DNA from 2 places in the Alkaliphilus metalliredigens QYMF genome. Region 1 is predicted to be linked to the other one. Evidence: riboswitches for the same ligand, from Rfam matches in the RefSeq annotation. Region 1 holds a riboswitch; the other holds the start of a gene.
The links. A riboswitch is a leader RNA that binds a small molecule or an ion and turns the genes downstream of it on or off. The one in region 1 is predicted to bind cobalamin.
Positions count from the first base shown of each region.

Region 2: it holds a riboswitch for cobalamin, as region 1 does, so the genes downstream of both, AMET_RS02625 (hypothetical protein) here and nikA (nickel ABC transporter substrate-binding protein) in region 1, are expected to answer to the same signal.

Region 1 is NC_009633.1:4,842,949-4,859,448, forward strand. It holds gene AMET_RS23570 (ABC transporter ATP-binding protein) at 71-826, opposite strand; gene AMET_RS23575 (ABC transporter ATP-binding protein) at 801-1,646, opposite strand; gene opp1C (nickel/cobalt ABC transporter permease) at 1,609-2,487, opposite strand; gene opp1B (nickel/cobalt ABC transporter permease) at 2,489-3,418, opposite strand; gene nikA (nickel ABC transporter substrate-binding protein) at 3,502-5,103, opposite strand; cobalamin riboswitch at 5,289-5,481, opposite strand; gene AMET_RS23595 (MFS transporter) at 5,735-6,910, shown strand; gene AMET_RS23600 (vanadium-dependent haloperoxidase) at 7,123-8,052, opposite strand; gene AMET_RS23605 (VOC family protein) at 8,148-9,014, opposite strand; gene AMET_RS23610 (GNAT family N-acetyltransferase) at 9,090-9,536, opposite strand; gene pdxR (MocR-like pyridoxine biosynthesis transcription factor PdxR) at 9,678-11,081, opposite strand; gene AMET_RS23620 (DMT family transporter) at 11,198-12,139, shown strand; gene AMET_RS23625 (response regulator transcription factor) at 12,347-13,003, shown strand; gene AMET_RS23630 (sensor histidine kinase) at 13,000-14,445, shown strand; gene AMET_RS23635 (hypothetical protein) at 14,493-15,365, shown strand; partial or broken gene AMET_RS25320 (IS3 family transposase) at 15,652-16,500, shown strand, end outside.
Region 2 is NC_009633.1:539,316-555,815, reverse strand. It holds gene AMET_RS02690 (Gmad2 immunoglobulin-like domain-containing protein) at 1-291, opposite strand, end outside; gene AMET_RS02685 (YciI family protein) at 442-708, shown strand; gene AMET_RS02680 (hypothetical protein) at 727-951, shown strand; gene AMET_RS02675 (YbjQ family protein) at 932-1,243, shown strand; gene AMET_RS02670 (histidine phosphatase family protein) at 1,352-1,975, opposite strand; gene AMET_RS02665 (YcbK family protein) at 2,042-2,398, opposite strand; gene AMET_RS24085 (LiaF domain-containing protein) at 2,572-3,294, opposite strand; gene AMET_RS02655 (Nif3-like dinuclear metal center hexameric protein) at 3,475-4,302, opposite strand; gene AMET_RS02650 (HD-GYP domain-containing protein) at 4,532-5,572, shown strand; gene AMET_RS02645 (hypothetical protein) at 5,886-6,323, opposite strand; gene AMET_RS02640 (energy-coupling factor ABC transporter ATP-binding protein) at 6,385-7,197, opposite strand; gene AMET_RS02635 (energy-coupling factor transporter transmembrane component T family protein) at 7,194-7,955, opposite strand; gene AMET_RS02630 (CbiM family transporter) at 7,984-8,655, opposite strand; gene AMET_RS02625 (hypothetical protein) at 8,677-9,180, opposite strand; cobalamin riboswitch at 9,404-9,585, opposite strand; gene htpG (molecular chaperone HtpG) at 9,792-11,672, opposite strand; gene AMET_RS02615 (coiled-coil domain-containing protein) at 12,211-13,332, shown strand; gene AMET_RS02610 (cell division ATP-binding protein FtsE) at 13,359-14,033, shown strand; gene AMET_RS02605 (cell division protein FtsX) at 14,035-14,922, shown strand; gene phnE (phosphonate ABC transporter, permease protein PhnE) at 14,982-16,500, opposite strand, start outside.

The DNA.
Region 1 (16,500 bases):
ACTCATATTTATAATCTAAAATATGTCAATTAACCAATCGAAAGAACCGTCCCCCAGATTCACCCCAGATTCATGCTTCAAAAGCTATCACAGAGGATAATAATTTCTTAGCATATTCATTTTCAGTTCTCGCTAGTTCTGTTATAGGCAACCTTTCTTCTATCTTACCTTTATATAGAAACAGTACCTTGTCACATAAACTGGCCACGGCCTGAAGATCATGGGCTATAAACAAATAGGTAAGATTTAAATCAGTCTTAAGCTCTTTTAATAAATCTAATATCTGAGCTTGTATTGAGACATCTAGAGAGCTTATGGCTTCATCCAAAATAACAAATCTTGGCTTGGTAGAAATTGCTCTAGCAATACACACCCTCTGTAATTGTCCTCCACTTAGTTCATGGGGGTATCTATTCAAAAACTGCGATGACAGATTTACTCTATCTAACAGTTGCGTTGCTTTGGTTTTTATATGCTCTTGCTTGCCTCTTATCATCATAGGCTCTGTAATAACTTGTTCTACAGTAAATCGTGGATTTACAGATGAAGTATAGTCTTGAAACACCACACTTATTTGACCTTGGTTCTTCTTTTTCCATACTTGTATACTTTCATCCTCTAAAGTAATCAGCCCTTTATCTGGTTTCTCTAAATCCATGATCAATCTAGACAACGTACTTTTACCGCTACCACTTTCTCCAATCAAGCCAACGCACTCACCTTCTTCAATTTCAAAACTAATTCCAGAAAGAACTTGTATTTGATCTTTTCTAAATAGGCTCCCTGCCTTTGAATAACTTTTATATACATTTTGAACTTTTAACATTTATAACTTTAACCTCCTCCCTATTCATAATTTTGTGAAAAGGCTGTGAAAGAGCAATGCGAGTTTCTACTAAATAGCGAGTATAATCATTTTTAGGTTCTTTAAAAATCTGATTTGCATCTCCGTACTCTACACAAGCACCACCCTTCATCACCAATACTTTTTGTGCTAACCTCTGCACAACACCTAAATCATGGGATATAAATAAGATCGCAGTGCCGGTTATACTTTGTAATAGTTCAAACTGTTCTACCACATCACGCTGATTGATAGAGTCTAAAGCAGTGGTAGGCTCATCGGCTATAATAATATCTGGCTTCATAACCATAGCAATCGCAATCATACTCCTTTGGAGCATGCCACCTGATAACTGATGAGGATATTTTTTCAGTACATCTTTTGCATCATAAATACTCATCTTATTCATAGCTTCTATCCCCATTGCCCTTGCATCCTTCTTTGACACCTTTAAATTCTCACAAAGGGTCTCTTCTATTTGATAACCTATAGTATAGAGAGGATCAAAAGCTGTCATTGCATCTTGTAGAATCATTGAAATGTTTTTACCTCTGATCTTTCGCATGGCACCAGAATCATTTCTTTTGATTTCTTTTCCATGAAGGAAAACAGTTCCCGTTACTTCCAGCCAAGGATTGGTCAAATTTAATATGGCCTTGCATGTCATAGACTTACCACTACCGCTTTCCCCCACAATGGCAAGACAGCTATCGGGTTCAAGAGAAAAGTTCAGATTGTGAAGGATTCTTTCCCCGTTACGCAAATCAACTACAGACAGATTCTCCACTTTCAACAAACTCATTGTTTTTCACCCTCCTATCCATATGTTTAGGATCCATAATATCCCTCACTTTATCTCCAATAAAATTAAAAGCCGCCACCACCGCTAATATAGCGATACCAGGAGGAATCATTTTTGTGGGATGTGTAATCATAATGTTTTTGGCCTCGTTCAGCATCATGCCCCATTCCGGAGTTGGTGCCTGCACCCCTAGCCCTAAGAAAGATAATGCAGAAACACTCAATATAACTGCTCCTGTATCTAAAGAGGCTAATACCACGATTTCACCTAGAGACCCCGGTAACAAATGGTTTTTCATAATATGAAAGGGACTCCCACCCACTACCTTAGCAAAAGAAATATAGTTTTTATCCATATACTGTATCACAATGGATCTTATCATCCGAGTATACCAAGCCCACTTGGCAATAATATTAGCTATAACGATATTACCCAGTCCAGGCCCTAGCATTCCTACGATGGCCAGTATCATCACTTCACTAGGAAAAGATAGCATCACATCACATAAACGCATGATGATCTCATCTATCCACCCTCTAAAGTACCCTGACACAAACCCCAATATTGTTCCAATAGAAATAGTGGCCAGCGTCGTCCAAATAGACATCCACACTGTAGTACGGATCCCATAGAGTAGCCGAGAGAAAATGCATCTCCCAAGCTGATCTGTACCAAAGGGATATTGTAGACTGATACCAGAAAGCTTTTCTGTAATATTTGTTTCCACAGGATCATTGGGAGCAGCTACCGGTGCTATAACTCCCAACAGAATAATCGTCACAAGGAAAAACAAACATACCCCCGCAAGCTTATCTGATTTAATTTTTTTCCAAATATACATACTATGTTGTCCTCCTTATCCTAGGATCTAAGGATGCACTAATAATATCTACAATTAGATTACATACCACAAACAATAGAGCCATCATAACAATATAGGCTTGAATGATAGGATAATCTCGATTAAATATAGCACTAACACACAATCTTCCAATTCCCGGCCATGCAAAAATGTTTTCTACAATTACAGTTCCAGCTATAAGTTTAGGAATTGACATCCCTAGTGCCGTAATAGAGGATTGGATTGAATTTCTAAATATATGTTTCGTGACAGCCCAATTCTTTAAACCCCTTATACGGGTATACAGTACATAATTCTCATTTTTATTTTGTATCATGTTATTTCGAATCAATCGCGTATAGATGGAAATATAGCTTAAGGATAATGTAGCTGCCGGCAAAATCACTGAGCTAAAACCACTCATCCCACTGGTAGGGAACAAGTCCAATTTTACAGCAAACAACCACATTAGTAGTAGCCCCACCCAGAAGTTAGGCATTGCCGTCCCAACAAATATGATTCCTCGTATTATTTTATCTCCTATAGAGTCTTCAAATATAGCGCATAAAATCCCTGCCACAATACTAATTCCCAAAATCATGATCAGTGCTATTGCTGCCAAATATAGTGTAGCAGGTAATGCGCTTAGCATTTCATCTGAAACTGACTTGTTATTTATATAACTATTTCCAAAGTCAAAGCGAAGACTATTTCCCAACCAAATAATATACCTTTCAAAAAAAGGTTTGTCTAAACCTAACTCTTCCCGCATGGCTGCTACAGCTTCATCGGTAGGGGTAATTTCATTGACCCTTAGGGCAACTTCTGCCGGGTCACTGGTGTTTAAATTAATTAGCAAAAACGAAATGAAGGTTATTCCTATTAATATCGGTATAATAAATAATATTCGGCGAATTATATAATTTCTCATTGATTGCCCCCCTTACTAATTCAGATCTAAACATCATCTTTTACATAGGATTCCTTACCTAGTAAGGAATCCTATGTTTAGCTTTATTGCTGAAAATACATGTTTTCAAAAGGTATCTCATATTGGGATGTATTAAAACCAACACCTCTTAATGAAGGTTCATATACCGCTTTTGTTCTAGAATAAGTTAGTGGTATGTATACACTGGCATCGTGGATATAAGTTAGTATCTCATTGTACATTTCCTGTCGTGTATTTTCGTCGGTTTCTATCATAACATTTCCAATCATTTCATCTAGCCACGCTTTTTTTTCAAGTCCTACTTGAGCCTGATAGTCACCATGGGCTGGGATTCTCCATGAAGATACGTAGGATTGAGGGTCGTAGGGAATACCCCAAGATAAGGAATATTGAAGGTCAAAATCTCCTGTTTTTTGTCGATCTAAGAAGGCTTGTTTTTCTTCACCAACTATTTTCAAGTTTACACCTGCATTTTTTAAATTATCTTGCATATACTCACTGATCATACGTTCTTGACTATTATCGGAATTGTAATAAATAGTGATTTCCATTTTAGCACCATCCTTGTACCGATAACCATCATTACCTAAAGTCCAACCGGCTGCATCTAAAAGTTTTGATGCCTTATCTATATCATAGGACCTTTTTTCCAAGTCTACATTGCAATAGGCAACAGTAGGAGACAGTACGGTATCTGCTACGGATTCCGAACCATTAAGTATACCCTCGGCGATGCCTTCTTTATCTATGGCGTATTGCAAGGCTTCTCTTACCTTGATATCTCCTGTAATCTCTTTATTTGAATTTAATAGGATGGCCCTAGAAGCTATGGGCTCACTCATTACAGTAACATATTTCCCCCTATCTTCTAAAGCCTTAAAGGAATCTAAATCAACCATGTCTCCATCAGCTCCAAATAATAGGTCAATCTCTCCCTTTTCAAGGGCAAGAAGTATGGTTTGATGATCCGGCATAACTTGCCATTTAACGGCATTAAGCTTTGCTTTTTCACCCCAGTAGGATTCATTGGCAGTAAATATTGCATACTGATTTTCTTTATGCTCACTAAGCACCCAAGGACCTGTTCCAATGTAACCATTTACTCCTTCTTTCGTGTTGCCATCAATAAAGGAGTTAGGCGATATAAATCTAAAGGGTCTCGTTAATGCCAATTCGCTAAGGGTAGGATAATAAGCATTTTTTAGGACTAAATCAATGGTAAAGTCATCTATAATATCCACATGATCGATTTGATTTACTAGCTCTAACCATGCATGTCTTTCGAAATTATTCATGACGGCATCGATATTCATCTTAGCTGCTGCTGCATTGAACACCTCTCCGTCAGTAAATTTCACATCTTCCCTCAATTTGAAGGTATAGGTCTTCCCATCCTCTGATATCTCCCAATTTTCAGCTAACCAAGGTTTTACCCCCTCGTCTGTATTTATTACTAAGGATTCAAAAACCATATTTTGTGCTGCCATTTCTCCAGAGTAGGTATGGGGGTTAATATCCCTTATATCCTTGGTACTGGCGTATACCAGCTGTGTTTTTTCTTCACCAATATCTCCACTTGCTTGTGTTGTCGCTGTATTACAGCCTACCATAGAAAAACTTAATGCTAAAACCAATATCATCACTACTATTTTATTGCATTTCATTGCTTTTCCTCCTCCTAATTTAAAATAGATCTAATATTATAACTCTTATCAACTGAAGATTTCACCAGTACAGTTGCTGTTATTAACAAATTTCTGCAACAAAAAATCTCCTTAACTACATAAGGAGATCATTGGTAAAATAACCTGTATTTTATCAAAACATACCCCCCTATCCTCCGTAGAGTTGTGATTTATAATAATAGGCAGGTCTTCTGACTCAAGTATCATCACAGTGCAAAGCCTTCCCATATCAACAGTGGCATATTTTGCACTACTACTCTTTTACAGCGGCGGGACCGTACAGGATTTACACCTGTTTCCCTTTTAATTGAAGGCTCAACTTCCTTGATCCTTCAAACCTATTATCGTAGAATATTAGATTTTTAACAATTTCAGTATATATTGTATATTGTTTCCTGTCAAGAAATCAAGGGGACGGTTCTGTTGATTAAATACAGAAGGTAATGGGACAATGATTCAATTCATCGTCCCATTACCTTCTCTTATTTTTTGACGACCTTCAGCTCATTTTATATGTAAAAGACTTTGAGTTTATGTCATAATGGAAGTAATACTTTATCTATATCATCGTATTTTATTTGTTTCTGGAACTTAAGAGGAGGTTACACTTTTGGAATCAAAAAAAATGATAAATCTGTCATTCCTGTTTATTGTTAATTTTTTAGTCATGGTCATCTTTAATTCAACTTTCACTTTACTTCCACTCTATATACTAAAACTTGGTGGCACTGAGTTTCACTCGGGTCTTCAGACCGCCTTGTTTTTTATTACTGCTATTTGTCTGCGCTTCTATTTCGGACCCTTGGCAGATCGTGTTGGCCGCAAAATTCCCTTACTCATAGGAACTGCCTGCTTTGCTCTAACCTCATTATTATTTTATTATAGCAATAGCCTCTGGTTATTGACTTTAGCCCGTATGCTTCAGGCCCTTGGCCTATCTGCTTTTCTATCTAGTTCAATTTCTGCTGTTGCTGATATGGCTCCAGTAAATAAAGTGGGTACTTATATGGGGGTTTACAGATTGATCGGCGCCTTTGCTTTATTGGTGGGTCCCGCTACTTCATCCTTCATTATGAATCAATTTAGCTTTGGATTTTGGTTTATGACTTGTTTTTTATTTGGTCTTATTGCTCTCATTCTTCTATTTAAAACTCAATTTGTAGAAATCACTCAATCTACAAATTTAAGGATTTCTAATTCCATGTTATCAGTTTTGCTTGATAAAAAATATTGGGCGATCTACTTAGGCATAGGATTAACTGCAACCTCCTTTGGCGCCTTACTTTCCTTTGTGACACTTTACATTTCCAGAGTGACCGAAATCAGTAACCCTGGTATTTATTTTACTTTTTTTGGAATTGCTAGCATTTTCTCCACTCTTATCTCAGGACATCTATCTGATCGTTGGGGACGTTCAATGGTGGCCTGGCCAGCCATAGGCCTTCTAGGTTTGGGTGTTTCCATACTGTACTACCTAGATTCCGGTCAATATACGATTTTAATCATTAGCAGCCTGCTAACTGGTATCGGGTTTAATGGTGGTATTTCTGTCTTGTCTGCTTGGTTGGTTGATTTATCCCCCGTCAGCACAAGAGCCACTGTATTATCTGTACAAGAGAGTATCATTGATTTTTCCATTGGTCTCATTGCTCTTGCACTTGGTTCTTTAAGTAGCTCAATTGATTTTTCCATTTCTTTCCTATTCACTGGGCTGATTGTTGTGGTCTTTGCCATTTCATTGATTATTAGAACCAATGCCTCTTCTGCGACTACCCTTAGAGGTTAAAATAATGAGATTACTTTATCCTCTATGAGCTCTAGGGTTCTAATTAATTATCCTAGGCCCGTTACCCTTTTAAAATATGTAAAATATATTTTTACTTTAAAAAAGAGAAATCCTAAAATGAAAGAGGATTTCTCTTTTTTTAAATAGTTGATATAGATAAGAAGCGTGACATTGCTTATCCATATCATAACATATTAACAAATGGTTACTAACTACTCTGGTAAAAGTGGCAAATTACATGACCTAACTCTAGAGGGATATGGAATCACCTGATTGTATGGATGGGGATGTAACCTCGCATTTAAATCCTGTGTTGAAGGTCTATCAATCCCATTGTTATTCCCATCAAGCTGACACTTTAATATATCTACAATCAGCATTCCAATCTGCCTTCCAAGTCTTAGTCCTTCGTTTAAATCCGATGGAAAGTGTACGCCTCCATATAGGCGTGAAATAGAGTTCTCTTGGGCTAATTCTTTTAAACGCTCAGCTTCTGGAGGGAAAAAATAACTTAGGATGACTTCAGCTGTTCCCGATATAACAGAGTGTCCTGATGGATAAGCTGGAAATTTTGGAGTACAAATTGCTGTAATCAGTTTTGAATCCAATTGATTTGGACGGGGAACGTCCCAAAGGTATTTATAGAACCAAGTGATGACAAGTGCATCGCTCATTCCCGCCTGAACTGCTGCAATTACACGAGCAGATTGAGCTGGACTAAGGTTATAGGTATCTACCAACCGATCTATGATAGGGGTCCATTGCTTTGTAGGTGGCCCGTCTCCCCAGTATTCTGCAATTTTCCTTTGATCACATGTAATATTCTTTAGTACACGCTTGACAATCGATAGCTCTTTACAGAAATCGATATTGTCTGGATGTTGTATTGTAAGTCTAATCATTTTTCCATCTAGTGTCGTAAATCTCCCAGTTCTACTTCTTTTCATGAAGTACAAGGGCCATGAACCAGCGGCTGGGTCAATTCCTATGGGCTTTCGTGTTTCTCCAGCATAAGGCAAGCAGGACCATTTCTTGTGAGCCTTTTTATGGACTTTACCTTTGTTTGGCTTATTTATCTTTATGTTTTTGTTATGAAATCTTAGATATTCTACTGCTATGTTAGAGCGTATCACGATCTTCATAATTATCCCCCATCACTACATAATATTGATTATTACATTATATGAAGGGAAATTGTCTATGTTACTTGAAATATATAAGTCACTGAAGGACTTTTTTAGATGTCCCTTGAAACCACAAGTCTAATCTGGTTTCCCGAAGGATCCTCAGTGATGAATACACCTTCTTCCTTTTTTACCTGATAATTAAGATCCCTTAGTTTCTTTATGACTTTTTCCCTAGCTTCATCACTAGGAAACACAACAGAAAATGAACTCATGCCCACACTATTTTCCGAAGGCGCAGGAGCGCCTATTCCGTTCCAGATATTTGTTCCTATATGATGATGATACTCGCCTGTAGAGAAAAAGACTGCATTCCTTGGAATTCGCATTACCACATCAAATCCCATACCCTGATGATAAAATGCTTCTGTTTTTTCTAGCTCTGACACACTTAAATGTATGTGTCCAATCAGTGCTTCAGAGGGGATTCCTTTCCATTCTTTATCTTCAGCTTCCGCTAACAGGCCTTTTATATCCAATGCCTTTCCTTCTGCTGGCAACACTCCATTCTCCCATTTCCATGTGGAAGGTGGCGTGTCTGCATATATTTCGATTCCATTTCCATCGGGATCCTCTAAATAAATGGCTTCACTAATACCATGATGAGATCCTCCCTGTAATGGATAACTTATTTCTCTTAGTTTCTTTATTATGGTTCCTAAATCAGCCCGGCTCGGTAACAGGATTGCAAAATGATATAGCCCTGTTGTTTGTGATTCCTTTGAAATTATATCTTCAGGCTGCTCAATTTTAATGAGGGGGAGCTTACCATCTGCTGTGAGCGTGATCTTTCCTTCATGATTTTCTAATATAGTAAATCCAAGAACTCCTTGGTAAAAGTTAAGTGTTCTCTCTAAGTCCCCCACTTTAATGTCCACTTGACCAACAAAGGTATTGGGTGGTCGATGATATTTTGACATAATTCACTGCCTCCTTTAAGCCACATAGTGTTTATCTATATAATACCAACTTAAAGATTCCATTAAACTGTCAAGTCATGATCTAATTTTATAATAATCCATGATTGATGTCTCCATGAAGCCACAGGACTTATAAAAATTCAGGGCATTGGCATTTTCAGCAGCCACTTGGAGCATCACTTCACCTGCATTGGCTTCTTTTAGCTTTTCTATAGCCATCATTAGAATTGCTCGTCCAAATCCTTTTCCTCTATACTCAGGTAATACACCTAGACCATATATTCCACCAATTTTAGTACTCAATTGAAGATTGACTTTTCCAATAATCTGTTGATCTTTTTCTGCCAAGTAGATCGTCATCCCCCTCTTTTCTTCCTCTTCTGGTAGTATCAAACCTTCATTTAGATGAGATGCTTTTAAAATATGACAAAATTCATCGCTGAATCGGAGTACAAGCAAAATGCTGAGCAAACCGGAAGTATGGGTTAGAATCATAATTAATCCATGTGAGAAATTAGCCATTACTTATTCTACTATGATATTTATTCTGTCAATTCTATTATACGATTTAATGGCAAAATTAAAAAGCTCCCCTCTGGTTTTGTTTACCAGAAAGGAGCTTTAGGTTCTAATATCCTTAGACTAGAATAAACCTTGTAGATTTCAGTGGTTCTTTGATTGCATAACTTTTTTCAATATCCTAATTCCTTCCGTTATCATCTTTTCATCTACATTTCCATAACCAAAGATTAATTGATTTAAATGCTCATCTCTGCGAACTGCATATTCCCTAACACAGTGGATATTTAGACCTTTACTTTTTAGTTTGTCTAAGTGCTCTTTTGTAAAGATTATGTCTTTCCATTGAGCGACTAAATGCATACCTGTGGATTCTCCCATTATTTTTATATCAGGGAAGTTAATTTTTAGCTCATGAATTAGCTGGTTTTGCCTTCTTTTATAAACCTTTTTCATTTTTCTAATATGCTTGAGTAATTGTCCTTCCTCTATAAACCTTTCCAATGCCAGTTGAGTCAGGGTTTCTGTATGTAGATCGGAGATGTATTTCTCTTTCCTGCAATTATCAACCAGTTTTTCTGGAAGAATTAAATAACCTATCCTTAGGGCAGGAGATAATATTTTACTAAAGGTCCCAACATAGATGACATTTTCTGGTGCCAAGCCTTGAATGGAGGGAATTGGGTAGCCTTCATATCGATATTCACTGTCATAGTCGTCTTCAACGATGTAACAGTTTTTTTGCTTTGCATACTGGATAAGCTCTAGCCGTCTTGCAATAGGCATCACTCCACCCAGTGGAAATTGATGGGAAGGAGTTACTAGGATTAGTTTAGGATGTAGCTCCTGGGGAAGTAATCCTGTATTGAGTCCCTGTTCATCTACGGAAATTGATATACCCCTAGCTCCTCTTCTTTCAAAGGATTTTCTAATCTCTATATTAGTAGGGTCCTCACTGATGAAGCAATCCTCTTCTTTTAATAGTACTTGGGCAATAATCCCGAGGGCTTGCACAGCACCATTAGTAATAATAACCTGATTTTCATTACATTTAACATTTCTCATTTGCTGTAAATAATCTACCAATGTTTTTCTTAATTTTAGATGTCCCATGGTTTCTGAATACCCTAAATCGCTTGGTTCTATTTCTGCGCAAATGCTTTTATAAATTTGCCCCCACTTATTATGAGGAAAGCAGTCTAGGGCAGGTATGCCGGAACGAAAATTTATTTTTATTGATGGTTCCTGATTTTTTGATAGGGTCTGTTTTGGTGTTGATGGACTTTCTTTTATCGTATCTATTTGAAGTCCTTCGGTTATATAGGTCCCCGAGCCTTCATGGCTCTGTATATAGCCTTCGCTCATTAATTGATCATAAGCTTCTATCACCACATTTCTAGAAACATTCAGTTCTTGTGCTAGGGCTCTTGTGGAGGGGAGCTTATTCTCCTCTTTTAATTTGCCAGATAATATCATATCTCGAATCTGACTATACATTTGTTGAATGATAGACATATCACTTTTTTTATTTATTGTAATCCAAATCATTTTCACCCCTCCAAGTGGCTCTATTAAATTTAATTAAAAGCGGATCTACATCTAACCACTTCTCTCATGCTATTATAATACCATAAAATGAAACTTAATTTAGAAGGAGTGGTTTGATGAAACAATCTTATCGAGCATATGTAGAAATGACTTTAGGTATGTTCATATCAGGAAGTGCAGTAGTGGTTGGAAAAATCGTGGTAATAGATATGCCCATTTTCTTATTTCAGATATATAGCTTAGCTATCGCCCTGATTTTTTCAGGAATGATTCTTTTATGTAGGAAAGAGGGCTCTAGTGTAGTACAGCTTTCTAAAAAAAACCTAGTAGTTTTGTTTTTCCAGGCCTTGATGGGTACTTTCTTATATCGTGTATTTCTATTATATGGTCTTCGTTTTACTAGTGCTAGGGAAAGTGGTGCTATTCTTAGTACCATTCCAGCTGTGATTGCCCTTTTATCTTGGATTTTTTTGAAAGAAAAGATTCGCTCAAATACCATTTGGGGGATATTTTTTAGTATTCTTGGAATTATAGTTTTTAATTTCACTACTTCTAGTACTGATATTGCTCTTTCCTATCGTCTATTTGGTAATCTTCTCGTTTTTTTTGCTGTGCTAGGAGAGTCTTTATTTACATTTTTACGGAAAAAGCTTTCACCTGTGCCGTCGCCTCTTGTGAGTACCTTTATGGTTTCTTTCTATGGCTTTATGCTCGCTTTGCCCCTTGCTTTATATGAGCAGTATCATTTCAACTTATCTAGTTTAACCTATAAACACTACTTTGCAATACTTTATTATGGTGCTTTTGTAACGGTACTTTCCTTTTCTCTATGGTTTGCTGGAATATCAAAGGTATCCGGCAGTACAGCAGGTGCCTATTATGGTATTTTTCCTATAAGTGTATTTCTTCTCTCTTATTTTATACTAGGTGAACCTATTTATCTTAAACATATTGTGGGCCTTCTCTTCATTGTTTCTTCTATTATATTACTATCTAAGCAATCTACTGTTAAAGATATCCAAATCGCATCTCATCCAGAAACACACAAGGATAAATAAATAAATCAATGATTTTCGTAAAGGCAAGTCGGGACAATCCTTGCTTGCTTTACGCTAAAACCCTCTTCATATAAGGTATTTAAATAATCTGTTCCCATCCTATCATAAACAGGATATCATAAAACCCAATACTCATTAAATCGAATTTACAACTCTATTACATTAGTTAATTACCATATGTGCTAAAATAAGAACGGAGGTGGTTTTATGGCACACATTCTCATCGTCGAGGATGAACAATCCATAAACGACCTTATTGCTATGAATCTCGAGCTGGTAGGCCATACCAGCACACAGGTCTATGAAGGCAATGAGGCGCTTGAATTCATAAAACAGAATACTTATTCACTGATTATCCTAGACATCATGCTTCCAGAGCTAGATGGTTTTTCCCTGATGGAATATGTTCCTGAGAACATACCTGTAATTTTCCTCACTGCCATGGGTAATCTATCTGATCGAGTCAAAGGACTTAAACTAGGTGCAGACGATTATATTGTAAAGCCCTTTGAAACCATTGAACTGCTGGCCCGTATCGAAGCTGTACTCCGCCGTACCCAGCGATCTTTAAATATTTTTTCTCTTGATAGTACCGTTGTAAACCTAGAAAGCAGAGTCGTTACGGTGAACGGAGATGAAATTGAACTTACCCTTCGTGAATATGAATTACTGGAAATACTCATTAAAAATAGAAACATCGCACTATCTCGTGAAAAACTGCTGAAATTGGCCTGGGAGTACGACTACTTCGGAGAGACCAGAACAGTAGATGTACACATTCAGAAACTGCGTAAAAAATTAAATTGGGAAAACAAAATAAAAACTGTATATAAGATGGGGTATCGATTGGAGGTGGATCAGTGAAGTTTTGGCAAAAAGCATTTATTGGCATTCTAATCATTTTCATTGTATCCATCAACATTAGCTCATACCTGACTTCTAAACATAGTTTTTCCCTTAATATGCAGCGGGATAAGAATCGAGCACTGGGTGAATATCACTTCATCAGGAATGGTATTCTTGAAGCAATTAACAGTAATTACTATCGTGAAGAAGCTGAGATACCGCCCGCCTCTATGGAAAGTGTGATGCGGTCCTATGCTAACTACTATAGAAAGCAAGATGTATTCTTAGAACTGAAACACTCCAATGATCTTCTTTTCACAAATATCCCTTTTTCTGTCCCATACAGCACAGGTAATGAAGAATTAGATTGGAATGCTGTTGAATTACAAGTTCTATCAATCAACGAAAAAAGATACTTATATATCTCTGGGAGAGTCCATGGGCAACACCAAGATTATGCCCTTGCCTATGTTCGGGATCTATCTGAACTATATGATACCCACTCACAACTTATTCGTTATCTCATTACGGTCAGTGCCTCAGTTGAGATCGTGTTGACATTGGTATTGCTACTGTTTTTAAGAAAGCTTACTCAGCCTATAAGAATTATGCAAACAGCTACTCGTAAAATATCTAGCGGCGTATATGACGACCGAATCAGTATCCCAGGCAAAGATGAGTTCCATGACTTAGCAGAAAACTTCAATCAGATGGCTTCCAGCATACAAGAAAAGATTACTGAGCTTGACAAAAATGCTCAAGATAAACAGCGTCTCGTGGACAATCTAGCCCACGAGCTGAGGACACCCCTTACAGCCATTCGTGGCTACGGTGAATATTTACAAAACGCTAATGCAAGTGAGCAGAATCGCATAAAAGCAACTGGTTATATTATTAGTGAAACTGATAGAATGCAAAACTTAGCATTTAAACTACTGGATTTAGCTCTCATAAAAAATAGTAAACTGGATGTTCACAGAATAATACCTTCTGAGCTGCTTCATCAGATAAGATTAGTATTAGCCCCGAAGTTAAAAGAAAAATCTATCAAGCTTGATATTCATTCCTCATTAAATGAATTATCGGGAGATTTTATCCTTCTTCAATCACTATTGGTAAACCTTGTAGACAATGCAGTGAAAGCATCTACCGAGAATTCTTCCATACACCTGTCTGCTTATTTGGATATTGTACCAATACTTGAAGTAAAGGACTTTGGGTGTGGTATGGATGAGGAACAAACTGCTTTGGTATGTGAACCCTTTTATCGGGTGGACACAGCTCGTTCACGAAGTTCAGGTGGGATAGGTTTGGGTTTGTCCCTTTGCAGGGAGATTGCCCATCTGCATGGCGCCCAGTTAAAGATCTATTCTTGTTTAGGAAAAGGCACCAGCGTTCAAATTCTTTTTACAACTCCTTTACAACCTTCTGAAAACTCCGTAACCTATAAGGATGTATGATGTATTTGTAGTACTACATTACATTTATTAAAAAGGAGATTATAAAAATGGCAAAATTTAAAACAATCGTTAAAAAGACATGGGTATTTATTGCAGCTGCTACTCTGATAGTGGGAAGCAACTCCTTGATGGTTTCTGCTCTTAACCGTAATATACCTGAAAGTGCATCGGCTTATGTAGTTCTCGATACAAACAATAATACGGCATATAGTAAAAATCAAACTGCCGAAACTGAAGATACGGTGGAATACTCCGTTGTTGACCTATCTAAGAGAGTCCATGATGGTGCCCACGAAAATGCAATCAAAGACAAATTAAGCTATATAAAAGATATTACACCTGAGCAGATCGAGGAAAAATACAATGCTACTATAGCGAATATGATTCCAGGAGAAAAAGATATTTCAGCAGAACAGGCTGCCTCCTATGCTGTAGCCGTACTTGAAAAGGCCTATGGAGTAGATTTAACAGGTTACACCGCTGAAGCAAGTTTTTCAAGAAGTCCTGTTCCAAACTCAGATATTTGGGGAATAACATTCCTCTCTCCTAATGAAGCCGAGAGTTCAAAGAGTTATCATGTCTCCGTAGATTCTGTGAGCGGTACAATAATTCATGTAGGTTTTTACAACCTCAATTCTAGGGACGATAATAATAAGGATCTAGAAAGCCCTGAATGGAAAAATAAAGCTGTACAGGAAATTTTAAAATTAATCCCAGAAAATGTTACAATAAGCAGCAGTAAAGTGGTATTCTCAGACCCACAAACTGGCGTCACCGTAGTATCCGAGCTATCTGACGGCTCCGCATACGCAGTTCGCTTAATCGGTGAAAACAAGGAAGTAGCAGTCATCATATACTTCCCAGATGGTTACGATGGAAGTTTCGATCCCAAACCACTGACAGATAAAGCAGTAGGCTAATATATCAATAGGACGGCTTATTTGATATAAACTTATCAAACAGGCCGTCCTATACTTACATATCGTTTCACTCACCAGCTTTACTAGCTAAATGAGCTCGTCTTTCTCACCCCTCAAAATATTCATTATACCATCCACTAGTAATCCATTCAGCCAAAGCCCACTGGGACGATCTATGCTGAAAACACTAAGGTCTAGAGAAAATCACCGTCACTTATGGTAAGGTTCAGCGTATCGCTGTAACTGCGGTTTCGTATCTTTATTATTATTAATATTGGTAAACGAAATGCCCCCTTCAAGAAAGCCTAGGCGTGTGTTTACACCAGAATTTAAAAGTCAGATGGTTCAACTTTACCATAATAGAAAAAGAAAATGTGACATTATCAAAGAATATGATGTTGCTGCATTCGTTCTTGATAAATGGATTAAACAAGCGGAAACAACAGGTTCTTTTGAAAAGAAGGATAATCGGAGCACCCAAGAACAAGAAATCATTAAACTCAAGAAAGAGTTAAAACAACTGCAAATGGAGAATGACATTCTAAAGCAAGCAGCATTGATCTTAGGACAAAGGTAAATGTGATAAAAAATAATGTACACAAATACCCAATGTCAGCAATGTGCAAAGTCTTACAAATCTCAAGAAGTACGTATTATTATGAAGCTACACAAAATTCTGATGAGAGCCTATTAACCAAACATATTACTGATATATTTAAATCTAGTCGCAATAATTATGGCACTCGTAAAATTAATAGAGAACTCCTAAAAAGAGGATATCAAGTTTCACGCCGCCGTATTGGCAGGATTATGAAACAAGAGGGACTTATATATAATTACACCATTGCTCAATTTAAACCAACTACTGACAAAACTAATTAATCTAAAGTAGCTAATTTAGCAGATCTCAACTTTGATGAACAGCTTCATTTAAATGTCGTAGTAAGCTATTTGACCTATGTAAGGGTAGGTATGAGTTGGAACTATATCTGTATTCTTATTGATTTATTTAACCGATAAATTATTGGATACATTAGATGGCTTGAAATTTCAACTAGATGACTATGTTAACTGGTTTAATAACCATAGATTCCATTCATCACTAGGATATTTATCACTAACTCAGTATAAAAGT
Region 2 (16,500 bases), 630 kb from region 1:
CATGTCAGGATGCTGGTACACATAGGCGCCTTCTTCCGCTTCATCAAATTGTGCAAACCATTCTCCTGCTTCTTCCAGTACTTCTTCCTCTCCAAAAATTTCGATATCATCCTTTAAATTATCTTCAATGGTATGGGCTTCATCTGGTACCACTTCCTCAGATTCCCCATTGTCTATGACATCTTCTTCCTCTATGGGTTCTTCTGGGGGTGGCGGTTCGCTTTCTTGGGCACAGCCTAATAGGGCAAATATCAATAGTGCACTGATTATTAAGAACAAAATTTTCTTCAATAAAATCCCTCCTTTTTACCATTAGTATTTGATTGGATCCTATATTTTATTTACCCAATTTACCTACATTCTAATTTTTCCCAATAATAGGATTGTATTTATGTACTAAATTGATTACAATTTAAATAAGAATAGTTTGGAGGTGTATCAATGCCATATTTTGTAGCCATTTTAGAAATACTAGATCCTGAAAAGGATGCACAGATTTTAGATATCCATAAGGCTTACTTACAGAAATACATAGCCGAGGGAAAAATATTCGCTAAGGGTCCCTTTACAGATCATACAGGAGGCCTCATCATCTATCAAACCAACTCCTATGAAGAAGCTAAAACCCTGGCAGAAAATGATCCTGTGATTAAAGAAAACACCCGTAAAATGATTTTCAAGCAATGGAAAAGTACATTACCAGAGTAAAAAATGAGGAGAGATTTCATGAAATATATAGCTCCCATCCTGATTATTATCTTAATCGCTGGACTTATAGGACTCTATGGTTTTGGTGTCCTTTTTGTTCTAGACAGTATGAACGCACCACTTCTCATTACGATAATCATTAGCATCGTATTTGTTGGATTAATTGCTTCTTTAGGGTATACACTCATACAACGAATAAAAGAAATTCGAAAGGAAGATGACGATGATCTTAGTAAATACTGATTACATTTCAAAAAAAGAACTAGAAACCCTTACGATCGTAAAAGGCTCTACCATTCAATCAAAGCATTTAGGGAAGGATATTTTAAGTGGGTTCAAAACCTTGGTTGGAGGTGAGCTGACAGCTTATTCCGATATGATGAATGAAGCTCGGGCCATAGCCACTAAAAGAATGGTTGCGGAAGCCCAAGGAGTAGGTGCCGATGCCATAATTAATATCCGTTATGCCTCCAGTGCCGTTATGGGTGGTGCAGCTGAAATTATGGTCTATGGAACTGCAGTTAAATTCGTCTGATGCTACCCCCATCGACCCATCACTGAAGAGAAAAGTAGAGATCCTTCCAATTGATTTACTGGAGAATCTCTACTTTTTTTCATTGTTTTCTCTAATTAATTTAGAAATTCAATAAGTCTCATATGCCTCCTGAAGATGACTGGTATCTCCATAGAGTACGATGCTAGGCAGATTATTTTCTATCCGTATTAAACTGACACTAGTATTTTGAATAAATGGGGGTTCCCATAGCTTTTCTAAGGATTGTTTTTGAAAATGGCCCATAATGGTTTTTACCGTTACCGCATGGGTTACGATTAGTATATTACCTGCAGACTCCTCTTCTATCAATTTATTTATTGTTTTTAATGCTCTCTTTTGAACACATGTAAAAGTTTCTACACTTTCACGATTATATAAGTGAGGCGCTTTCCAAAAATGCTGGTACGCCTTTGGATCCATCTGCTCAATCTCCTCAGTGGTTTTTCCTTCCCAGTTTCCTAATCCAATTTCCCTTATATTATCATCTTTTATAATTTTTAGCTTTCGTTCTCCTTTAATCAACTCCGCAGTTTTGAAAGCGCGACTGCTGGGACTGGCATATATACTGTCAAACTCAACCTTTATGAGATGATCATGTAGCGCTCTTGCGTCTTCTATTCCTCTTTCTGTTAAATTAGAATCCTGCCATCCCTGCATTCTTCTTTGGGTGTTCCATTCTGTCTCTCCATGACGCACTATATATAGATTCAACAACCTAATTCCCCCTTATATCCATTAGTTGGCTCCATTATATCATAGGAGGATAATCACATAAACCTATCCCTTCCATCTGACTTTTTCACTTCGAACATCCACATGAATGAATGTCCTATAGATGCCAATCCCTCCAAATCCGATTCCCTCTGCCACCCTTGCAAGTGATTCTAATTCCATTCCAGGTACCATGATGTCTGCTGCCTTACCTAAAAGATGCTGACTTCTAGGACTGCCTCCCACCTGCTGGTTGTAGCTTGGGGTTCGATAGCCTGAATTGATGAGAACAGGCCTTCCCGTTTGTTCTCTCAGTTCCTGTAATTTTTTCAACACCTGGCTATCTAATCTGACTTGATAACCTCCATCTCCACATTGAAATTCCTTTAACTTAAAGTTTTTTGAAATTTGAATATTATTCATTTAACTCCCTCCTCTTAAAATTTAGCTTATAAATACATTTATTTAACCGCCCTTATATGATAGATGTTTTAAGAAAAAAAAAGTTAGTAGTTCAAAATGATATTGGTCAATACAAAAAAACTTGGTTTAGATGAGAGTCAATCGCCATCCAAACCAAGTTTTCTTTATTTCTCTCAAATAGCAATGTTCTTTTTGCTCTGTACAGAAATCCCACCCATAATAGCTCGGCTATATATTTTAATACACTTCTTACTTTCTCCATCACCGTTTTGACTGGCCTTAGTAGATGCAACGATTCCACCGGTGGCACGATCTAATAGCTCGATCCCTCCCAGTATACTTGTTCCCTCACAAATTACTTGGATATTATCTGGCACCCAAATGTCTATTCCACCCATGATGGCTGTTAAATCTAGTATCACCTCTTCATCAGGTATGTTAGCCAGGGTTAAATCTAGTTCCACGCCACCCATAAGGGCAAAATAAGAACTACTTTCCAAATCCCAGCGATCTCTTTTTCTTTCAATTCCACCCATAATGGCCATATTTGATTTTTTCACCTTGTTACTACCCTTTAGGAAACTCACTCCCACTAGGATAATGATCACAGGCCAAAATAGATTCCAGAATAAAGATAGATCTAAATAAAATAAATCTAGATTTCTTCCAATGAATGTCACCCCGAGAAAAACCAATATCAACCCTGATACGACTTCTCCCTTACTGCCACGGCTGATTAAAGCATCAATTCCCCATAAAACCAATAAAATAGGCCAGTAGGTAGAAATCATATCCGATAATCTCAGTTCAGTAAACCCAAAATTGTTTAACAAAGCGATAACCCCTAAAAATATAATCAATACCCCAACAATCCATCTACTTTTCAAAAAAGACATCTCCATCACATCCCTTCACATATTAATTTATCATTCTATTACAATATAATCATACCCTTTATATGACTTGTCTCGCAATCATATTCAGATATATTCAGTGAGAATCCAGTACATTCGGCTATAGAAGGCAAAATCCTCTGAAGAGATAGAACTCTTCAAAGGATTTCACTTCAATCCACCTTATGTTGGATCAATTAACCCACTCATTCTAATAACCTCAATGCCCTTTTCCTCTAAAGCCTTGGCAAATTCGTTAATCCCTACAGAATCACTGGCCATATGCCCTGCCACAACAACATTTCCTATGTTTTGTTCTCTAACGGACTTAATGACATCCTCTGGCATATGCATGGCGACCAATGTCCCCACACCTGCCTCAAAGTATGCCTTAATCACGTTCTTACCACCGCCTGTTCCTCCGGCCATGGTGACGAAGGTCTTTCCGGCATAATCATCCTTTGCCCCTACCCTTACTGCAGGCTTAGCCATTGTTCTTTGATATTCCGGGAGGGTTTCCAATGCCTTGATGATATCCTGTAAAGTTGCTTTGGGCTGCTCCTTCAACTTTTCATCTAGAAGTCCTTGCACCTTACGCTCTGCTAGAATATCTGTTGGTGTATGAATTCCCATAAAGGGCATCTTTAATAGCTTAGCCGCCGATACAGCCCTATCATAGTTAGAAACATGAAGTCCCCTTTCTATTTCATCTTTTTTTTCCTTCAACGCTTTTTGTGCTTTGTTAATTGGTACCCCTGCCCTGATCATACTGTCTATTTGATTATCCATCACCTTATGTAAGTTAATTCTCGGACTTCCCCCAGAGGGATGATGGGTAATGACTAAATCGACTCCTAAATCTCTTGCCAGCAGCATCTCTGCCAGTTCCATATCTACACCAATGGCCACCTTTTTGATATGTTCACCTTCAACAATAATACCAGAATCCGCTGGTATTTCATTTAATCCAGCTAGTTCTAATGCAATATCCATTATTTCTTTTGTATTCACTACACAGTCCTCCCATTAATAAATTTAATTTAAAAACTTTTCCTTACTCTATTATATGTTGAGTTCAAGAGATTAACAAAGAAACCCAGAAGATAATTTTTTAGACTTCCTGACAATTTTTTTATAATTTCGACAATTAGTTATGATAAACTGATTAATAATATTGGTTTCATGACTAAAGTCCTATTTACATATAGATGCACATCCTAAAATCAGAGGAGGAATTCACTTGCCTATTATCCCAACCACTCATTTAACCCCTGGAGCGAGAACTTCTAGAGACATCGTTGCTAAAAATGGTACCAAGCTTCTCTCTAGTGGCACGGTATTATCTCAATATATTATTCAATATCTCAATCGATGGCAGATAAAATCTGTTTATATCCAAGAAGAATCCATTGAGATTGTCTCCACACGGAAAAGAAATCAACAACAATCCACACAACTTTATGAAAGTACCATTGCTGCAACCGAGGGGATTATGGTGAGATTTAAAGGAATTAGCCGATTGAAACTAAAAGAGATCAGAAAAATCATTGATGACATCAGTAGTTTCTCCGACATTTCATTAACCCTTGACGCAATCACACAGATAAATAATCAGAGCAAGTATACATATCATCATAGCGTTAATGTGGCAATTTACTGTTCCTTTATTGGAAAATCGTTAAAGCTAGAGGATGCGTTACTAAAAAAACTCATCTATGCTGGTTTCCTCCACGATATTGGGAAAACACAAATTTCGCCAAGTATCCTCTCTAAACCTGGTAAGTTAAATGACCAGGAGTTTCAAGAGATTAAATCACATCCTATTTATGGATATCACTTGGTTAGAGAGAATACCCTCTTCAGCCACGATATCGCCCTAGGCGTTCTTCAGCATCACGAAAGAGAGGATGGAAAAGGATACCCACTTGGCATTAATGGAGAACAAATTCACTTGTTTGGCAAAATCATTGCCGTGGCAGATATATTTGATGCCATGACCTCCACTCGCCCTTATAAAGGAAAGCAGTCTGCTTTAAAAATTGCTGAAGAACTTATGAATGATTATTTTGGCGTACTTGATCAAAAGATTGTTAGAACCTTTGTCAGTAAATTATCCGATTTTTATATAGGCTCTAGGGTCATCTTGGAAAATGGAGATGTTGGTGAAATCATTGCCAAAAACCCAGATTCCCCTATGAAGCCATTGATTAAAATAGGTAATAGGTTTATTGACTTGAGTGTCACCCCATCAATGAAAATACTGGATATTCTTGTTTTTTAGAATCTGCCTTGGATTCATTTCCTTAGAAAATCTTGATTTAAATATCATATAAAAAAAGCGTCTTCGACGCTTTCGCTAGGAAACCCTAGGTTTCCTTCGACACCAGCGAAGCTGGCTGAGCACCTTCCTGAGAGCGGGCAGGGGATTCCATCCCCTACAACCCCTATTTTTTATATAATAGGAAAGAGAACTTTCCTATTATATAAAAAAAGCCACCCTCAGGTCCCATGCCTTTGAAGGTGGCTTTCATATTTAAGGATGACATCCATTTTAATAGATTGTTTGTAAATTCTACAGAATCACCACATAATTTTCAGTCTCTTGGAGTGCCTAACAACTCTTTCTCTTTTGCTTTTTTATTCCGTAGAAAGAAAACAGATCCGATGACCACGAATATAGCAACAACCAAGCTTATTTTCTTCCACTTGGAGCCATGATTACTATATACTGCTGGATCCCCTACCTGCCACTCTACACGGTGACCTAACCCATCATCGGCTACAATACGTGTGGCATCTAAATCAGTATCATAATAGAAGTAGCCATTTTCATCTAAGCTTCCTGTTAAAATTTCTGCTCCATTAGAATCATACACCACCACTTCTGTTCTACTAGAAACACTACCATCCTCGTAGTTTACTTTTATCACCCCATCCTCTATGGGCTCAATAAGCATTTTATGAGCATAAACCGGTGATACGGTAAAAGCAAATAATAATATAATCATACAAATAATACTGATACGCTTCATGATTAAACAACCCCCTTGAAATTATTATTTTAATCCATAGTTCAATATCCTATATTCACTTCTATCTACTCTGTTTTTCAAGTAACTTCCCTAATAACGCCCTTCCCTCTTCACTATTTTTAGGCCTTAAGGGAGTATCTTTAAAAATGGAATATAAATTAGGTACTTGTAGCTTGGCTTTTTCCATGAGACTTTTATCTTCAAGTAGCTGGGTAGAACCATGGGCCAATAATTTTCCGTCCCTCAATATAACACATTCATCAGCCCAGCTATAGGCTAAGTCCACATCATGTGTGCTAATGATCAATGTATTTCCCTCTTTATATAATCTTTCTAATATGCATAAAAGTTGTTCAAGGGAATAGGGATCTAATCCTGAAAAGGGTTCGTCCAACACCATGATTTCTGGATTCATAGCAAGAATACCAGCAATGGATACTTTTTTCTTCTGCCCTAAGCTTAAATTATAGGGGGGCCGTTGCTGTAGTTCTTTTGCCCCTACCAAGGATAGTGCTTTATTAACACAGTCATGTACCGCGTCTTCATCATAACCTAAATTTCTAGGACCAAAGGCAACATCATCATAGACCGTTGTGGAAAATAATTGATCTTCAGGATTATCAAAAACCATTCCCACTGCTTTTCTGATTTCTCTAATGTTTTTTTTGTTTATTACATTTCCCATAATTTTTATGGACCCTTCCTGGGGAATAATCAGTCCATTTAAATGATGTAGCAAAGTAGATTTCCCACTACCATTGGCACCCAAAAAAGCAATTTTTTTCTGTTTCTCTATGGTAAGAGATATATTATCTATGGCCAGGGTCCCATCAGGATAATTATAACGCAACCCCTCGATCATAATTGCCTTCATACGAACCACCACTTTTCAATGATATTAAGTGATATGATCACACCCACAAATAAAAATGACTTTATGATATCCCACCTTGTAATAGACTGGGGCTTTGAACTAGATATTCTACCTGAAAATCCCCGGGCAATCATTGCTCTATAAAGCTTTTCAGATCTATCAATTGATTTAATGAGTATCCCTCCCATAACCTCTCCATAGGTTTTAAACGTACGTTTCCTAAATGAAGTATTGAATAGCCTAGAAACCAATGCACTTTGGGTGTTTTTTAAGGTATCCCATAAAACAAAAGTATACCGCCATGACAAAAAAAGAATCGAAATAAAGAAGGGCGGCAGATGCATATGGGACAAAGCATTTAAAAATTGTTGTAGCGGTTGACTTAAAATCATAATAAACATAAGTAAAGAAACAGATAATGCTTTCAAAGTTAATATCAAAGGAAAAACAAACCGATCATTGGTGACTGGAAATCCAGGACCAATGATCAGGGGCACACTCATTAAAGCCAGAAAAGGCAGTAGTAACACCAGCTTAGAGAGTATATACTTGATTGAAAATCCCATGGAGATTACAATGAGCAACAGTAGAGAAAAGGAGAAAATCAGGAGTGATAACTTATCCAAACCAATTAAACCAAATGCTGTCATAAAGCAAGTCATTATTTTGGTCCTAGTCTCCCAGTTTCTCCCCCAAGATATTAATTTTTCGTGACCATTATGATAGTCTGTTCTCTTTGTCGGTTTAGTGGATACCATAAAAGACTCCTTTGTACATCTAATTTATTTAAGATGTTGTTTCTAAAATATGAGGACGAATCCGGTATATAAATGAAATAATAAATCCAGTAAGAATTGCCTCCATTGCAATTAATGGAAGATAGCCTACTGCCAAGACATTAACAACAGAAAAAAAACCTTCACTATACCGACTATCTGTCATAAAAAGAACCAATATCAGTAAGGAAACACAGGTGAAAACAGCAAATCCCCCTATAAAACCAGCCCATATGGCAGGTGATTTTTTGTTACATGTTAATTTCGAATATAGTTTGTAGGAAGCCAAAGCTGGTAAAGCAACAAGCAATGTATTGACTCCCAAAGTGGTAAGTCCTCCATGCTGAAAAATGATGGCCTGTAGCAGTAATCCAATAAAAATAGCAATAGGACTACGCCTACCCAGCATAATACCCAGCAACCCTGCTAATAAAGGATGTACACTACTTGGTCCTATAGGAATACTTATTAATGCAAAGGTAAAGAAAGCCGCCGTCATCAAACTGATTTTAGGTATTTCTTCTTCTTTTATCCCTTTAATCGCATAAATCATAACTCCCCCGGCTGCGATTGAAGTCGTTACAGCCATAGGAAGATTCAAAACACCATCTGACAAATGCACTTGAATCACCTCCAGTTCAAATATACCTTTTAAAATCACCTTGGATGCCCGGGCAAGCATCCAAAGTACAAAATAACATCCTTAATGCTGATGATCACCCTCATATTCAACCATATCTTTTGCCATAAGTTCATTTCCACTGGAATCTAGTACTTGTAAGTCAAATTCTTCTGGAAAATGTTCTACAAATAAAAAGTATTCTCCTGACTTCTCCATATCAATGGTAAAATTGCTTGTATCAGGATTTAAAATCAAGTTATAGCCATATTCATCTTTTGCAACAAAATGAGAATCCGCTGCAATGTCTTCCATGTCAGCCTCCATGATATGAATGGCATGGTGTTCTATGTCTGTTATACCACTCTCTTTTGAGATAAAGGCTATCATACAGCTCTCATCTCCTTCATTTTTGTTGAACTTCAAAGTATAAGTATCTTCTTCAAAGGTATAAACACCGCTCCATTCATAAGGAATTTCGTGTCCATCATCCTCAGCAGTATTCACCTCCTCCTCATTACTTCCACAAGCCACCAAAACTAACATTAATAACGCAACACCAAATAAAATACTTAGTTTTTTCTTCACAACACATCTACTCCTTTTGTGATAATATATTGTGAATATTGTGTAACTGGACATTTTTATAAATAAAAGCCCACACTTACTATGTATGTGCAGGCAATAAAAGGCTATATACTTTGTCTCTATACTGTACATTTAGGAAGAAGAATATAAATCATAGAGAGCAATTCCTAGATATAAAAGCATAAAATCAAAAGCCTCCAAACCCATGCACCGTGGGTTTGAAAAACGTCAAATTAAACAAGTAGGTATCCTGGCTTAGGTTCATCATCTTTTTACACCTTCCCAGATATTATCCAGTGGTATACTTAATAAAAAGACTCCCCATTACAGTGGCGGGACCGCGTTGGATTTTCACCAAACTTCCCATTTCATTTTTAAATGAAAGCTTGTCTAACACAATATTCAATTCGACTTAAGTATAACATTGGAAAAATAATAAATCAACTGTTTTAGCCATGGGACAGAAAATAACTGGTCAAAGATGATGAGGCTATTTTGTGTCAGACAAGGTGACAGCTTCCGCCCATAGCAAACCCTCTGAATACCAATCATTCTCCAGAGGGTTTCTACTCACTATTTACATGTCTTGTTCTTAGCTTAAGAAACTTTAACTATGACATTAACTTACATATATCGTTTGTAAATTCTACAGGATCGTTAATTGTCAGTCCTTCAATCAGCAATGCTTGATTGTATAGTACATTTGTATAGATCTTTAGCTTTTCCTGATCATTGTCAAAGGCTTCCTTTAGGGTTTTAAATACATCATGATTGATGTTAATCTCTAAAACTCTTTCGGCCTTTATTTCTTGATTATTTGGCATTGCACTTAATATTTTTTCCATCTCGATGGTCACATCCCCATCGGTTGCAAGACATACTGGATGGTTTTTTAATCTCTTAGAGGGTCTAACATCCTTGACTTTCTGAGATAATGCTTCTTTCATAAATGCGAACACTTCTTTACTACCTTGTGTTTGCTCTTCTTGCTCCTCTTTTTCATCCTTCTCTTCAATCCCTAAGTCTCCACTAGATACAGACTTAAATTCTTTCTCTTTATAATCTACCAGCACGCGAATAGCAAATTCATCTACGTCATCAGCAAAGTATAAAATTTCGTAGCCCTGCTCTGCCAAGAGCTCTGTTTGAGGCATTTTATCAATTTTTTCAATAGAATCTCCCGAAGCATAGTAAATGTACTTTTGGTCCTCCTTCATTCTACCTACATACTCATCTAAAGTGACCATTTTCTTTTCCTTGGAAGAGTAAAATAGTAACAAGTCCTTCAGTGTTTCTTTATTTTGTCCAAAATCACTGTAAACCCCATATTTGATCTGTCTACCAAAGCTATCGTAGAATTCTTCATAACGTTCTCTCTCATTTTTCAGCAGTAATTCTAATTCACTTTTAATTTTTTCTTTAATTTTTTTAGCAATGATTTTCAGCTGACGATCATGTTGAAGCATTTCCCTTGAAATGTTCAGTGATAGGTCCTCAGAGTCAACCATTCCCTTTACAAAGCTGAAATAATCAGGAAGCAAGTCTGAGCACTTGTTCATGATGAGTACCCCACTGGAATAGAGCTCTAATCCCTTTTCATATTCCTTTGTGTAGAAATCATAGGGTATTTTTTCAGGTATAAACAAAATTGCATTGTACCTGACTGCTCCGTCTGCACTAATATGGATATGCTTTAGTGGCTTATCAAAACCGTAGTGCTTTTCAGAATAAAAAAGATCATAATCTTCCTTTGTTAGCTCATTTTTATTTCTTCGCCACATTGGCACCATGCTGTTGACAACTTGCTCTTCTACTATTTCTTCATATTCACCTTCTGCCCCTTCTTTGGGCTTGCTTGTCTCAATATCCATCTTAATTGGGTATCTGATAAAGTCTGAATATTTCTTGATGATGGTTTTTAACCGATACGCCTCTAGGTAATCCTCATATTTTTCATCTTCTGTATTTTCTTTGAGTTTTAGGATGATTTCTGTTCCAACACTTTCTTTTTCATAGGGCTCAATTGTATATCCCTCTGCACCTATTGATTCCCATTTATACCCTTGGTCACTTCCTAATGCTTTACTAATCACCGTCACTGAATCCGCAACCATGAATGCAGAGTAAAAACCTACCCCAAACTGTCCAATGATATCAAAGCCATCCTTTATTTCATTCTCTTTTTTAAATGTAAAGGAACCACTCTGTGCAATAACACCTAGATTTTCCTCCAGCTCTTCCTTTGTCATTCCAATTCCCATGTCAGATATTATCAGCATCTTATTCTCTTTGTCCGTCGTGATTTTTATGTAGTAATCCTCTTTGTTGAAGATCATGCTTTCATCCGTCAATGCTTTATAATATATCTTATCAATTGCATCACTAGAGTTGGAAATCAGTTCTCTTAAAAATATTTCCTTATGGGTATAAATTGAATTGATCATTAAATCTAGTAATCGCTTCGATTCTGCTTTAAATTCTTTTTTTATCATTGTATTTTTCTCCTCCTATTAAAATTCGTCTGATACTACCATAATCAACTTAATTAGCACTCTATTGAATAGAGTGCTAATTATAATCTATCAAATATACTGGATTTGTCAAGGGCTTTTATCATTTTAGGCGCTGCCCCCTGCTATTTTTACATATTTCCATTTGCCCTGCTTAAATAGCAAATATGACAGTGCCCCAGAGATAAATCTAAGGGAATCATGAGATTGTTTAACATCATTTATATACTGTTGATAACTATTGATAACCATTTTTACTTATCAACAGTATTATGCCCTTATCCACATTATCCTGTGGTTAACTTTAGGTGCACCACAAAATATCGTATCTCTATAGGGCTAAATGAGAATGGTAGGGTAAAATAACACTTAATTCAATGGGTACTTTCCCCCTAAATTTTCATCCTAACAAAGACATCCAATATAAAAGTAGTCGTATATAAAATATTCTGGTAGAATTAGTTTATAATGGAAAAATCATAAGGATTTACTGATTTGGTTCAAGAGAGGGGTAATCTTCATGTTCAAAACAAAAAAGACAAGAGTAATCATGAGTTTTAGTTTTGCCATACTATTTACTTTGCTGTTTTTACCTTTAAGTATGGCCACAGAACAAGCGGACCCTTTTTCTGAAATCCAAGAAAATTTGACTGGCATTTCCCAAGAAGAAAGACAAATCATTGAAAACCTATTTATACTGGTACAGGAAATAGAAGAAATGGAAAATGAAGAAACGGAGCTCCTCCTAGATCTATCAGTCATTGAAGGGGAGTTAAAGGTTTTAGAGAACCTAACCCGTAATGAAGAGTTGGCCTATGAAGAAAGACGAGATGTCTTAAAGCATGTCCTAAAGAGCTATCAAAGAAGAGGTCCAGGCTCCTACCTGGAGATCGTTTTATCCTCAGATAGCCTTTCCGCTTTACTAAGAAGGCTCAACACACTGCGGGATTTGACCCGTAACACCGGAGCACTTTTAGACGAGTTAGCCGAAAGTAAGGAGAAGCTCTCCATTGAAAAATCTAAGTTAACTGAAAAAGCCATGCTAGTGGAAGCAAAACAACAAGAGCTTCAGCAATCCATAGCAAGAAACTTACAACTACAAGTAGAACAGGAGGCGTACTTAGCATCCTTAGAGGATCAAAGAGAATATTACCAAGAGCACTTATCTAACATCCAGAGTGTATGGGATGAGCTTAAGCTCATATTTTCAGCCTCCACCAAAGAATTCTCCCGTATTATTGGAGAAGGAAACCTCCCCACTGATGCCATGGAAATATCCTTTACCTCCTTAGGGATTAAAGGAACCATCGATGAGGATGTGATTAATGCCCTGATCTCGGAGTACTTAGATGTTGAGGAGCTGCGATTTAACTTTCATCCTGGAATGGTTCAGTTAAAAATGCCTAATCAGCATTTGGTACTCACAGGAACATTTGTGATTGAAAATGGACACACATTAAAATTCGTTGCAGAGGAAGGCAGCTTTTACGGGATTTTATTAACCTCCAGCGCCGTAAAGGAATTATTTAAGGAGGGTGCTCTGGTACTCAACCTCAAACCCTTGCTTTTCGGTAATACCCTACGTTCTGTAGAAGTCCAAGAAGGATCCTTAGAATTACTCAGTAGACTCAGATTATTCTAGTCTACCATCAGGAAGGTGGCTAAATCATGATTGAAGCAAAGGGAGTCTATTTAACATACCCCGACGGTACCATGGCTTTACATAACATTGATTTACAAGTTCAACCAGGAGAGATCCTTTATATCACTGGCCCCAGTGGCTCAGGTAAAACCAGTCTTTTGAAGCTTTTACTAGGAATTGAGTATCCCACAGGAGGCTCCCTAAGGGTGTTAGAGCAACCCATGTCTAAGGAGGAAGCTACCAACATCAGGCGTCTACGGATGGTACTGGGCCCAGTTTTCCAAGAATTCAGGCTGATAAAAGGAAGAACAGCCATGGAAAATGTCATGCTGGGCATGCGGTTCCTAGGTCTACCTCATCATCAGATAAAGAAAGATGCCCATGATGCCCTAGTCAAGGTAGGTCTAGAGCACAAAAAATTTGCACCGGTGGAAAACCTGTCCTGGGGCGAAGGGCAACGGGTGGCCATTGCCCGAGCCGTGGCCAGAAAGCCAGCATTAATTTTGGCAGATGAACCTACGGGCAATTTAGATAAGGATAATGCATTGAACATACTATCGCTTTTAAATTCCTTTAGAGATGAAAAAACGGCGGTGGTGATTACCACCCATGCAACCCATTTGATTGAGGAGATCGATGATGGGAAATTTATTCAGATGGAAGCCGGCGGTATTTGCGGTGAAAGAATGGGGGCAACGTAGCATGAAAAACATTCTATATAATACGGGTTATTTTTTTAAAGAAGCAAAAACCATCATCCGCTTAGATCTCCTATCCAATGTTTTTTCTCTTTTTAGTACAGGTCTTATTTTCTTTATCCTTTCCATGGTGATTTCTGGATGGTGGATCAGCACTGAAGTCATGGAAGTCATCCAAGGAGAATCAGAAATCAATATTTATTTTGATGAAAGTATGAATTCTGACAATAGCCTGCAGCTGGTTGAAATGATACAAGGTATTAATGGGGTCCGAGAGGCACGGATCGTTGATGCCTCGGAAGCCTATGACCGAATGGAGTCAATCCTTGGACAAGAGGCCGAGGTTCTATCATTCTTTGATGATAATCCCTTCAGTCCTTTCATCGAAGCAAAAATCTATCTTGAAGAAATTGATCCAGTTCTTGGAGAATTGAATCAGATCCCAGAGGTTTCCCATGTGAGGGATAACCGAGAAGTTTTAGATCGATTGAGCAGTCTTGCAAGCATATTAAGCATTTTAGGATATTTGGTGGTGGCTGCTGTGGGTATTTCCACCCTGGTCATTATCTCCCATATTATCCGACAGGGGATCTATAGTAACAGAGATCAAATTAATACCCTGAGACTATTAGGGGCCCCAGAGCTTTTTATTGCCCTACCCTTCTTACTGGGAGGACTGTTATTAACATTAGGAGGAGGCCTATTGGCAAGTATGATGTCAGCAGCCGCATTAAAGCAAGTGTATGCCCAGATGTCCGGTCCCCTTCCCTTTATCCCCCTCCCGCCACGGGACATACTGATGTCAAATCTAGTTATATTGATCATGAGCCTCAGCGCAAGCCTGGGACTTATGGGTAGTCTATTGGGGCTCTCTTCCTCAAAAAATCATTAGAAAAGTGAGGTTTTCAACAATAAGTCCAAGATAAAGCACTGTTCCTTTTTAGCTATTAATCAGACAAGCCTTTTTCTTAAATAATAACTTAGTACATCTATTGACATAATCATAATGGAAATACCTAAAATCAGGAGCCCCACCCGCTCCCAGTTTCTCCAAGTGATATTCATAGATAGAATCGTACCGATTCCCCCTGCTCCTATGATTCCCAGTATAGTTGAAGTTCTGATATTCGACTCTAATCTATATAAAACCAAACTTATAAAAGCAGGTAGGGTCTCAGGTAAAATCCCGTATCTAAAGGCATTTAAATTGGTAGATCCAGTAACCAATATACTATTTTTAATATTTTCATGGGAATTCTCAATGACTTCGCTATATAGCTTTGTCAGAACACCGGTTGTATAAATACTCAAAGCCATGGCACCTGCCAAGGGTCCAGGTCCCACCCCGCGAAAAAAGATAATTGCAGTTACGATTGGAGGAAAGGTCCTTAAAAGATTGACCATTCCTTTCGTCAAGAAGGATGTGACCTTCAAGGGTGCCGTGTTATATGCAGTAAAAAAGGATAAGAACAATGCACCTATGGCCCCTGTCATGGTGGCAAAAATAGCGATAAAGAAGCTTTCCCTAATTCCTTCAAGTAATCTTGGTACATAGGCCCATTCAAACCTGATCATTCTACTGATCATCAAATAGCCTTGTTCTAATCCCATGATTAGTCTTGCGTAGTTAATATCTATGGCGTTCATAATCCAAAATCCCAGTACTATGGATAGGAGGATTAATTGTAATATTCTTTTTTGTGGAGCCCTTTTATAGGATTCAATTGATTGATGAAGGATAAATGATCTTTTTATATAACGTCTTACAATGAAACTCAAAGCATCAATTGTACCAATTGTTAGCAGTAAAATTAAAACCAGTGTAGCTAGATTATCGTACCTCAAATGGTTCAAGTCCCGCCACATGATCTGCCCGATTCCACCTGCTCCCACTAGCCCAAGGACAGTGGCACTTCTTATGTTTATTTCAAGCACCATAAAGAAAACCGATGCTGCCAACTCCAAAATAGTCGGTAATACACAGTATCTAAGAACTTGAATTTGATTTGCACCTACAGATTTTGTTGAATTTAAGAGATTTTCATTAATGGTCTCTATATTTTCTCTAAAAAGCTTTAGGGCTATTAAAAAACCTGTGATTGTAAGGGCCACTATTCCTGAAAATTGACCGATACTGAAAACACTAACTAAAAGGGCTGCCCAAATGAGATTTGGAATGGTTCGTAAAAAAGCGAAAAAGCGATTTAAAATCATGGCTACATGCCTACTCGGGGTTATATTACCTGCTGTCAATAGTGCAAAGGGCATGGCTAATAAAACCCCTACAAAAGATGAAGTCACTGCAATTTCTATTGTTTCTAGAAGCTTGGAAAAAACCTCCTGTGTATAGGACAAATTAGGAGACAGCATTCTTTCTACTAGATTATACATGCTAGGGATCCCTTGATAGATTCTAAGGAAACTAAAATCTATCATCACGCAAAAAAAAGTAAGGGCGAATATTGCAAGT